3 regions of the Pantoea sp. CCBC3-3-1 genome follow, and region 3 is predicted to be linked to each of the others. Evidence: riboswitches for the same ligand, from Rfam matches in the RefSeq annotation. Region 3 holds a riboswitch; each other region holds the start of a gene.

Region 1 (3,276 bases), 2.4 Mb from region 3:
ATCGCCTCGCTGGAAAGGCTCAAAGCCCAGCCGCTGTATGCCAATTTCCAGCATATTTCGTCGTCTACCCCATGGACGCTGGATATCCATCTGCATCAACCTGACAGCTGGCTTCCCTGGCTACTGGGCAGCGTCAGCACCGTGATCCTGCCGAAAGAGTGGCCTTCCCTGCCCGACTTCGCTCGCCAGCCAATTGGTACCGGGCCTTATGCGGTGGTGCATAATCAGCAAAGCCAGCTGCGTATTCAGGCCTTTGATGATTACTTTGGCTTCAGAGCGCTCATTGATGAGGTCAATATCTGGGTATTGCCAGAAATCAGTGAGGAGCTGGTCTACTCAGGCGTGAAGCTGGAAGGCGGCAGCGAGGCCGAAAAGTCGGAAGAGAGCCGCCTGGAGGAAGGCTGCTATTTTTTGCTGTTCGATCAGCGTTCAGAGGCAGGACGCAATGAGCATATCAGACGCTGGGTCAGCGCCATTGCTAATCCCATTGCCTTGCTGAACCAGTCCGGCGTTGGCTATCAGCGCTACTGGTTTCCCGCGTGGGGCCTGCTGCCGCGTTGGCATCATCGCAATGACATCACGCCTGTAGAAAAACCGGAAGGCCTGACTTCGCTAACGCTGACTTTCTATAGCGATCATATTGAACATCAGGGCATCGCCAATGCCTTACGGCCGCTGCTGGCTGAGAAAGGCGTTGAACTGATCGCCAGACAGGTCGATTACGAAACCTGGTATCGTGGCGAGGCAGAAAGCGATATCTGGCTGGGCAGCGCCAACTTTACGCTGCCGCTGGAATTTTCGCTGTTTGCCCTGCTGTATGAAATGCCGCTGATGCGCCACTGTCTGACCGTAGACTGGGAAAGCGACGCCCAGCGCTGGCGTGAACAGCAGCTACCGCTGGCCGACTGGAGCAGGAAGCTGATTACCAGCGGCAGCCTCCATCCTCTGTTTCACCACTGGCTGTTGCTGAAAGGCGAACGCAGCATGCGCAATGTGCGGATGAACACGCTCGGCTGGTTCGACTTCAAATCCGCCTGGTTCGCGCCGCCGGAATCGTGATGCTTTCGCAAGCCGCCGGAAATCATTATGATTATGCCGACCTCAACAGGGTGCATAACGGGTTGTTAGTCCGTTTACGCTGAGAAAAACCCATCGAACCTGACCCGGCTAATACCGGCCCAGGGATTTGAGATGACTCGCCTGCTCAGATCATGCGTCACTTCCCTCTACAAGGAACGCAAAGTGTTAAAAAAAGTTCTTCCTCTGATGGTTCTCTGTTCGCTCCCGGCCTTTGCCGCCAAACCCACGCTGACGGTTTATACCTACGACTCTTTCTCTGCCGACTGGGGCCCCGGCCCGGCAATTAAAAAAGCTTTTGAAGCCAGCTGCGGCTGCGAGCTGAAGTATGTTGCGCTGGAAGATGGCGTCTCGCTGCTTAATCGTCTGCGGATGGAAGGCAAAAACAGTAAGGCTGACGTGGTGCTGGGGCTGGATAATAACTTGCTGGATGCGGCCGAAAAAACCGGGCTGTTTGCCGCGAGTCATGTCGATACTCACAAAATCACCGTGCCGGGTGGCTGGAGCAACAGCACCTTTGTGCCTTACGACTATGGCTGGTTCGCCTTTGTCTATGACAAAACCCGGCTGCAAAATCCGCCCAAAAGCCTGAAGGAACTGGTGGAAAGCGATCGCCCACTGAAGGTGATTTATGAGGATCCACGCACCAGCACGCCGGGGCTTGGCCTGCTGCTGTGGATGCAAAAAGTCTTTGGCGATAATGCGCCGGACGCGTGGCAAAAACTGGCGAAGAAAACCGTCACCGTGACCAAAGGCTGGAGCGAGGCTTACGGCCTGTTCCTGAAAGGGGAAGGCGATATGGTGCTGAGCTACACCACCTCTCCGGCTTACCATCTGATTGAAGAGAAGAAAACCCAGTACGCTGCGGCAAACTTCAGCGAAGGTCATTATTTGCAGGTGGAAGTCGCCGGGCAGCTGAAAGGCAGCAAGCAGCCGCAGCTGGCACAGAAATTTATGCAATTTATGCTGGATAAGCCTTTCCAGAGCGCGATACCGCAAGGGAACTGGATGTACCCCGTCGTGCAGAGCAAGCTGCCCGCAGGCTTTGAGACGCTGACCATCCCGACCGTGTCGCTTCAGTATTCGCCACAGGAAGTCGCCAGCCAACGTAGCCAGTGGATCAATGCATGGCAACGCGCCGTCAGCCGCTAACCGCCGGTCCGCTGGTGCCGGGTGCACTGGCGGCCACGCTGCTGGTGGCTGTTGCACTGCTGGCAATAACGGCCCTGTGGCGCAGCGCGCCTGCCGTCGACTGGCACAGCATCTGGCAGGATGACTATCTCTGGCACGTGCTGCGCTTCTCTTTTTGGCAGGCTTTTCTCTCTGCCTCGCTTTCAGTCCTGCCCGCTATTCCTCTGGCGCGGGCTTTATATCGCCGCCGCTTTCCGGGGCGAAAAATGCTGCTACGCCTTTGCGCGATGACGCTGGTGCTGCCGGTGCTGGTAGCGGTGTTCGGCATCCTCAGCGTATATGGCCGCACCGGCTGGCTGGCGCAGCTTTGTTCGCTGCTTGGGCTGAACTACAGCTTCACGCCTTACGGCCTGCAAGGTATTTTACTGGCGCACGTATTTTTTAATCTGCCGCTGGCCGCACGACTGCTGCTTCAGGCCCTTGAGCAAATTCCTGGCGAACAGCGCCAGCTGGCTGCCCAGTTGGGGGTGGCTGGCTGGAACCATTTTCGGATTGTGGAATGGCCGTGGCTGCGCCGCCAGATCCTGCCTGCGGGCGCGCTGATCTTTATGCTGTGCTTTGCCAGCTTCGCAACCGTGCTGTCGTTGGGCGGTGGGCCAAAAGCGACCACCATTGAACTGGCTATTTTTCAGGCGTTAAATTTTGATTATGATCCCGGCCGGGCAGCGCTGCTGGCGCTGATCCAGATGGTTTGTTGTCTGGCGCTGGTGATGGTTAGCCAGCGACTCAGTAAGGCGCTGCCTGCCGGAACGGCCAATATCAGTGGCTGGCGCAACCCGGAGGAGAGTCTGACCGCAAAACTCACTGACGGCCTGCTGCTAACGCTGGCGCTGCTGTTACTACTGCCTCCCCTGGTGGCCGTTATCTCCGAGGGCCTGAACGGCGGAATGGCCAGGGTGCTGCAACAGCCTGCACTCTGGCAGGCAACGTTTACCTCGCTGCGGATTGCACTGGGTGCGGGCATGCTGTGCGTGATCCTGACCTTTATGCTGCTGTGGAGCAGTCGCG
Region 2 (3,276 bases), 2.0 Mb from region 3:
TTCATCAGACCGGCTTTCACAAATCAGGTAAACGGGCTCGCCCTGCCACTCACCAATTACCGACGCTTTTTTGCCTGTAAGTTCCAGGTTTTGCGCAGAACCGTACGGTAATTGACCTTTTGGCAACCATAGTTTATGGTCGTGGCTGACAACCCACCAGCCAGCGTCTACGCTTGAAATCTCAACTTCCATAAATTGCTCATCCTCAGCTTCACAAACTTACTGGATTGGGATTAGACATTGTTAAATATCACTCACGGAGTCACTCATGCTTAACCAGTTAGAAGTTCTGGCCTCGCGCGTAGGCGGATGTAGCGACCTGGTAGACTTTTGTCTGCACTCACGTAAGCAATTACTCATCGCTTATTATCAAATGGTTGGCATCAAGCCTAACAAGGATTCGCTGAGTACGCTCGACGAAAACGCGCTGGATACCTTTTGTCAAAGCCTGGTCGATTATCTTTCTACCGGCCACTTTACCGCTTATGAACGCTTTATCGAAGAGATGGAAGGTACGGAACAGCTGGCCAAAGCCGCGCTAATCTATCCCTCTTTGCAGGCCAATACTGAACTGATTATGCGTATTTATGATACTCATCTGGAAAACGCTATCGATCACAACAACTGCATGGAGTTTCAGCAGGCGCTGTCAGAAGTTGGCGAAGCGCTGGAAGCGCGTTTTACCCTGGAAGATAAATTCATCCAGCTGGCCTTAGAGAAAGGTACGGTAAAGCAAGACGCAGCTAATGATGAGGCCATTGTTCGTCCGGCGTAAGTCGTTATGAAAATGTAAAATCCTTGTAGTTTTAAAAAAGCCCCTTTATGCTGAATGGGCAATACAGGTGGTTCGCCCTGTGCCAGCCACTGTCGTTCTGTTTGCTTACGGGCAGCAGAATTCTTCTTGTCGGAGTGCCCTTAGGGGCTGAGACCGTTCATTCGGGATCCGCGGAACCTGATCAGGTTAGTACCTGCGAAGGGAACAAGAGTAAATATTCAGTGTGGGTGTAACGCCACTTGTTCACACCCTGCGCTTACTCCTCCGAACTCCGGACAAGCAACATTCCCTTTATTCAGGAACTTGCTATGTCTACCCCCAGTAAAAAACCCAATCGTCGTGAACAACGTGCCGAAGCGCAGCAGTTTATTGATTCCCTGCAAGGTTCTGCCTTTCCCAATTCAAAACGCATCTGGCTGACCGGATCACGCCCGGATATCTGTGTACCGATGCGCGAAATACAGCTCAGTCCGACCGTCGTTGGCGGCAGCAAAGATAATCCGCTGCTGGAAGAAAATGAGCCGGTTCCGGTTTATGATACAGCCGGCCCTTATGGCGATCCCGAGGCAAAAATTGATGTGCATGCCGGTCTGAATAAGCTGCGTGACGGCTGGATAAGCGAGCGTGGTGATACGCAATATATCAAACAACTCAGCTCGGTTTATACGCAGCAGCGTCTGGCGGATGAAGGCTTAGATCATCTGCGCTTCGATAATTTGCCGCGTCCTCGTCGTGCGCTGGCTGGCCGATGCGTGACTCAACTGCACTACGCCCGGCGGGGTGTTATTACACCCGAGATGGAATTTATCGCAATCAGAGAGAATATGGGCCGCGAGCGGATCCGTGGTGAAGTGCTGCTCCAGCAGCATCCGGGTAATAGCTTTGGTGCCAGTCTGCCTGAAAACATAACGCCGGAGTTTGTTCGTCAGGAAGTGGCCGCCGGACGCGCCATCATCCCGGCGAATATTAACCATCCCGAATCTGAGCCGATGATTATCGGCCGTAACTTTCTGGTTAAAATAAACGCTAACATCGGTAATTCCGCTGTCAGTTCCTCCATCGAAGAAGAAGTAGAAAAACTGGTGTGGTCCGCACGCTGGGGCGCCGATACGATCATGGATCTTTCTACCGGCCGTAATATTCACGAAACGCGCGAGTGGATCCTGCGTAACAGCCCGATTCCTGTCGGCACCGTTCCTATCTATCAGGCGTTGGAGAAAGTGAACGGCGTGGCGGAAGATCTGAACTGGGAAGTGTTCCGCGATACGCTGCTGGAGCAGGCTGAACAGGGCGTTGATTACTTTACTATTCATGCGGGCGTGCTGTTGCGCTATGTGCCGATGACGGCAAAACGCCTGACCGGCATTGTGTCACGCGGTGGCTCGATCATGGCTAAATGGTGTTTGTCGCACCATAAAGAGAGCTTCCTGTATGAACACTTCCGCGAAATCTGTGAGCTTTGCGCTGCTTATGACGTTTCGCTGTCGCTGGGTGATGGCCTGCGTCCCGGATCTGTTCAGGATGCCAACGACGAGGCGCAGTTTGCCGAGCTGCGCACGCTGGGCGAGCTGACCAAAATTGCCTGGGAATATGACGTGCAGGTGATGATAGAAGGGCCGGGACATGTGCCGATGCAGATGATCAGACGCAATATGACTGAACAGCTGGAGCACTGTCATGAAGCGCCCTTCTATACGCTTGGCCCACTGACCACCGATATCGCCCCGGGTTATGACCATTTTACCTCCGGCATCGGTGCCGCGATGATCGGCTGGTTCGGTTGCGCCATGCTCTGCTACGTGACGCCGAAGGAACATCTGGGCCTGCCCAACAAAGAAGATGTGAAACAGGGGCTGATTACCTACAAGATCGCCGCGCATGCTGCCGATCTTGCCAAAGGCCACCCCGGCGCGCAGATCCGCGATAACGCCATGTCTAAAGCACGCTTCGAATTCCGCTGGGAAGATCAATTTAACCTTGCGCTCGATCCCCACACCGCACGCGCTTACCACGATGAGACGCTGCCGCAGGAATCCGGCAAGGTTGCCCATTTCTGTTCGATGTGCGGGCCCAAATTCTGCTCGATGAAGATCACTCAGGAAGTCCGTGAATATGCGGCTAAGCAGGAAGCGGAAGCAAAACCTATCGAGATTGGCATGGCGGAAATGTCACAGGCGTTCCGTAGCCGTGGCAGCGAGCTTTATCATCCTGCCGATGCGCTGACGCCGGAGGAGAAAGTATGAACCGGGGCCCCTTTCCCCTGACGGAAGCTCGCCTCGGTCTTTACCCGGTAGTGGACAGCGTGGAATGGATAGCGCGTCTGCTGGAAGCTGGGGTGCGCACCCTCCAGTTACGGATAAAAGATCGGCCTGAAGAGGCAGTAGAACAGGATATTGCTACTGCAATTGCGTTGGGAAAACGCTACCGGGCACGGCTGTTTATCAACGATTACTGGCGCCTGGCTATTCGTTATCAGGCTTATGGCGTCCATTTGGGTCAGG
Region 3 (3,276 bases):
ACCACCAGCGATAAAAATGGTGCACCGGCCCAAAACCTGCGCCCACTTCCAGCGTATCCGCCTGTTCCAGCGCGACCTGAAGCCACTGTTTGGCTTCGCGGACGGTTGTTATCCAGTCCTGATGACGCGGGCGTAGCGCCGCCAGGGCAGAAGAGAGCGTACAGCCGGTACCATGCGTATTTTTTGTCGGCACGCGCAGAGCGGTGAAACGCTGCTCCAGTTGAGGCGTGAACAGCCAGTCAGGGCTTTCTTCATCGCTCAGGTGGCCGCCTTTCATTAATACCGCCTGACAGCCCATTTCCAGCAGTGCCCTGCCCTGCTGCCGCATCTCGTCTTCATCACGGGCAATTGCACAGCCCAGCAATGCAGCCGCTTCGGGCAGATTGGGCGTAATCAGCGAAGCCTGAGGTAAAAGACGCTCCCGCAGCGTCTTTACTGCGCGCTCCGACAACAGCGGATCGCCGCTTTTGGCCAGCATAACGGTATCCAGTACCAGCCAGGGAATCTCAGCCCATTGCAACCCCTGCGCGACCACCTCAACAATATCGGAGTCATGCAGCATGCCGATTTTAACGCTGTCGATTCGTACATCACTCAGCACAGAGGAAAGCTGCGCTGCAACGAAATCCGCATCGACAGGAAAGACGGATTGCACGCCGCACGTATTTTGCGCTACCAGTGCGGTAATCACGCTGGTGCCGTAAGCACCCAGCGCTGAAAAAGTTTTGAGATCGGCCTGAATGCCTGCCCCACCGCTGGGATCGGTGCCGGCAATTGTCAGCGCGTTGATTCGTTTCATGCCATCGCCTCCGGATGTAAACGAGACAATTCATCAAGAAACAACGGCACGAAGGTGCCTGGCCCGCCCGCTGTGGCAGCAGCCTTTTCTCCGGCCAGGCTCATCAAACGGCAAGCGCTGGCGGTATGAACCAGCCTGTCACCTGGCAGCGCGGTAAAACCGGCAACCACCGCTGAGAGCGCGCAGCCCGTTCCTACCACCCGCGTCATTAATGCCGAGCCGCCTGGCACGGCCAGAATGCGGAGCCCATCGGTAATGAAATCGATCTCGCCCGTCACCGCAATCACCGCCCCGGTTGATTTAGCCAGCAGCGTGGCCGCCTCCAGCGCGGCAGAGGAGTCGTGGAGGCTATCCACACCTCGCCCGGAAACCGTCTGACGAGCCAGCGCCATAATTTCCGAAGCATTGCCACGAACGGCGGCCGGACGGTATTCCAGCAGCTGCTGGCAGAAGTCACTACGGAAAGTTAAGGCGCCCACTGCCACCGGATCCAGCGTCCAGGGACGCCCGGCTTTTACGGCGCTTTTAACGGCGGTAAGCATCGCCTCACTGCGCGCCGCTGTTAACGTTCCGACGTTGATCAGTACGGCATCCGCAATAGCGCTGAACTCCCGGGCTTCAGAGGGTTCGATAACCATGGCAGGAGAAGCGCCAAGCGCCAGCAAAACGTTGGCGGTAAAGGATTGCACCACATCGTTGGTCAGGCAGTGGATCAGCGGTGAAGCCTGGTGAAAAAGATTTAAAGAAGGCGCAGCCATCGCTGCCGTAAAGCGAGAAGGTTGGATCAAAATAAGACTCCCAACCGGCGTACAAGAAGGCGATGCGGTTGGGCATCTGACTTCCCTCCGCTGGCATTATCCAGTTCAGGTTCAACGGGTTTTTCTCAGCCCTTTCTTTGGAAAGAAACGGCACCCCGAGTCATAGTGCAAGCTTTGCAGCATAAGGAAGCGGCTGGATTAACGCAAGTTTTACCTCATCCTGCCGTTTCGCCTAAGAAACAGCTGAAGCTATTACAAGAAGAACACATGAATCTCACAAATAAAATAGTCGACCTGTCAATATAAATATATTTGCAACCTGCCTAACATTAACTGGAAGCATTAATCATAAAACTAAACTAACGCGCCAGTTTAATACTTATTAAATCGGCACAAAAGGTGGCTTTAAAAAAATCACATGGCAAACTTAATCAGTAATAAGATAATTCTTATTGCTGTACGCACCAAAGATATTTGCAACATGCCGATTACAAAGGGAATTAAATGAAGCTTAAGTTTCTTGCTATTTTTTGCTGCAATTTCTTTGCCGCCACGTCCGTTCTTGCTGGCGTGATGCGGGAAGATGTCGCCGTTCAGGAATACCGCGACTTTGCTGAAAACCTTGGGAAATATGCGGTTGGCAGAGAAAATATTGAAGTTTTTAAAACCGACGGCACTTCTGCAGGCATACTTGATTATCCGATGCCTGATTTTGGTGCTGTTGTCTCCGGCGGCTACGCTACGCTTTTCTCTGCCTCTTACCTTGCCAGCGTACAGCATAATACCGGTTATAAAACCGTTGATTTTGGCAATAACGCCAAATACAAAACGATCTATAAATTGATTAATCGCAATGAATATGACGTGCGCGATTTTCATCTGCCTCGTTTAAATAAGGTTGTCACTGAAGCTGCCGCCATCCCTTCCGTGGTTGGCACGGAATTACGCGAAAATCCAGATCGCTATACCTGGTACGCCCGGGTGGGCGCGGGTACGCAATTTCAGGTTGATGCCGAAACACAAGAGCTGGTGCAACTGGCGGGCGCTTACAGCTGGAAAACCGGCGGTACCATGACCAATCCCACTTTCGAAAACTGGCGCCTGCGGTGGTACAACTACAGCCCGGATGATCCCAACGTGCAGCCGTTGGACAGTGCCAGCCGGGGCGGCGACAGCGGCAGCCCAATGCTGGTTTATGATAATGTCGATAAAGTCTGGAAACTGGCAGGCGTATTAACCAGCGGTGGTAACGACGGGCCTTATAATCTGCGTTCATATATTTTATTTGTGCAGGATGCTTTTGTTGAGCAAGTGATGGCGGCCAATGTCGATCCCGATATTACTGATAGCAGCGCCGAGGGCATTATTAACTGGGATCCAAATGCCATTACCCAAGGGGCTAAAAGCTGGCTGTGGCATGGCACTGATAAAACGCTGCCCACCGATGCCACTAACGAAGAATTAGATGCCACGAAAGATCTCCGTTTTAACGGCGAAGGCGGCACTCTGGTTTTAAACCAGGCGGTTAATCATGGCGCTGCCAAACTTCAGTTTTCCAATAATTATCAGGTTAAATCGGCAGAGGGCCAGAATAACAGCTGGGTCGGCGGTGGTATCGAAGTTGATGCAGACAAGACCGTACTCTGGCAGGTAAATGGCCTTGCTGGCGATGTGCTGCATAAAATCGGTGACGGCACGCTGCATATTAATGCGACAGGC

The links. Region 3 has a riboswitch for thiamine pyrophosphate ahead of thiM (hydroxyethylthiazole kinase). Riboswitches for the same ligand answer to the same signal wherever they lie in the genome.
Region 1: linked by a shared signal. The riboswitch ahead of thiB (thiamine ABC transporter substrate binding subunit) and the one ahead of thiM (hydroxyethylthiazole kinase) in region 3 are both predicted to bind thiamine pyrophosphate.
Region 2: linked by a shared signal. The riboswitch ahead of thiC (phosphomethylpyrimidine synthase ThiC) and the one ahead of thiM (hydroxyethylthiazole kinase) in region 3 are both predicted to bind thiamine pyrophosphate.

The regions. Positions count from the first base shown of each region.
Region 1 covers NZ_CP034363.1:807,363-810,638, reverse strand. Annotated here, with positions in the region: gene sgrR (HTH-type transcriptional regulator SgrR) at 1-1,059, shown strand, start outside; TPP riboswitch at 1,096-1,203, shown strand; gene thiB (thiamine ABC transporter substrate binding subunit) at 1,243-2,229, shown strand; gene thiP (thiamine/thiamine pyrophosphate ABC transporter permease ThiP) at 2,205-3,276, shown strand, end outside.
Region 2 covers NZ_CP034363.1:240,242-243,517, reverse strand. Annotated here, with positions in the region: gene nudC (NAD(+) diphosphatase) at 1-192, opposite strand, end outside; gene rsd (sigma D regulator) at 269-775, shown strand; TPP riboswitch at 896-996, shown strand; gene thiC (phosphomethylpyrimidine synthase ThiC) at 1,084-3,018, shown strand; gene thiE (thiamine phosphate synthase) at 3,015-3,276, shown strand, end outside.
Region 3 covers NZ_CP034363.1:3,232,571-3,235,846, forward strand. Annotated here, with positions in the region: gene thiD (bifunctional hydroxymethylpyrimidine kinase/phosphomethylpyrimidine kinase) at 1-799, opposite strand, end outside; gene thiM (hydroxyethylthiazole kinase) at 796-1,587, opposite strand; TPP riboswitch at 1,623-1,725, opposite strand; gene EHV07_RS25090 (S6 family peptidase) at 2,062-3,276, shown strand, end outside.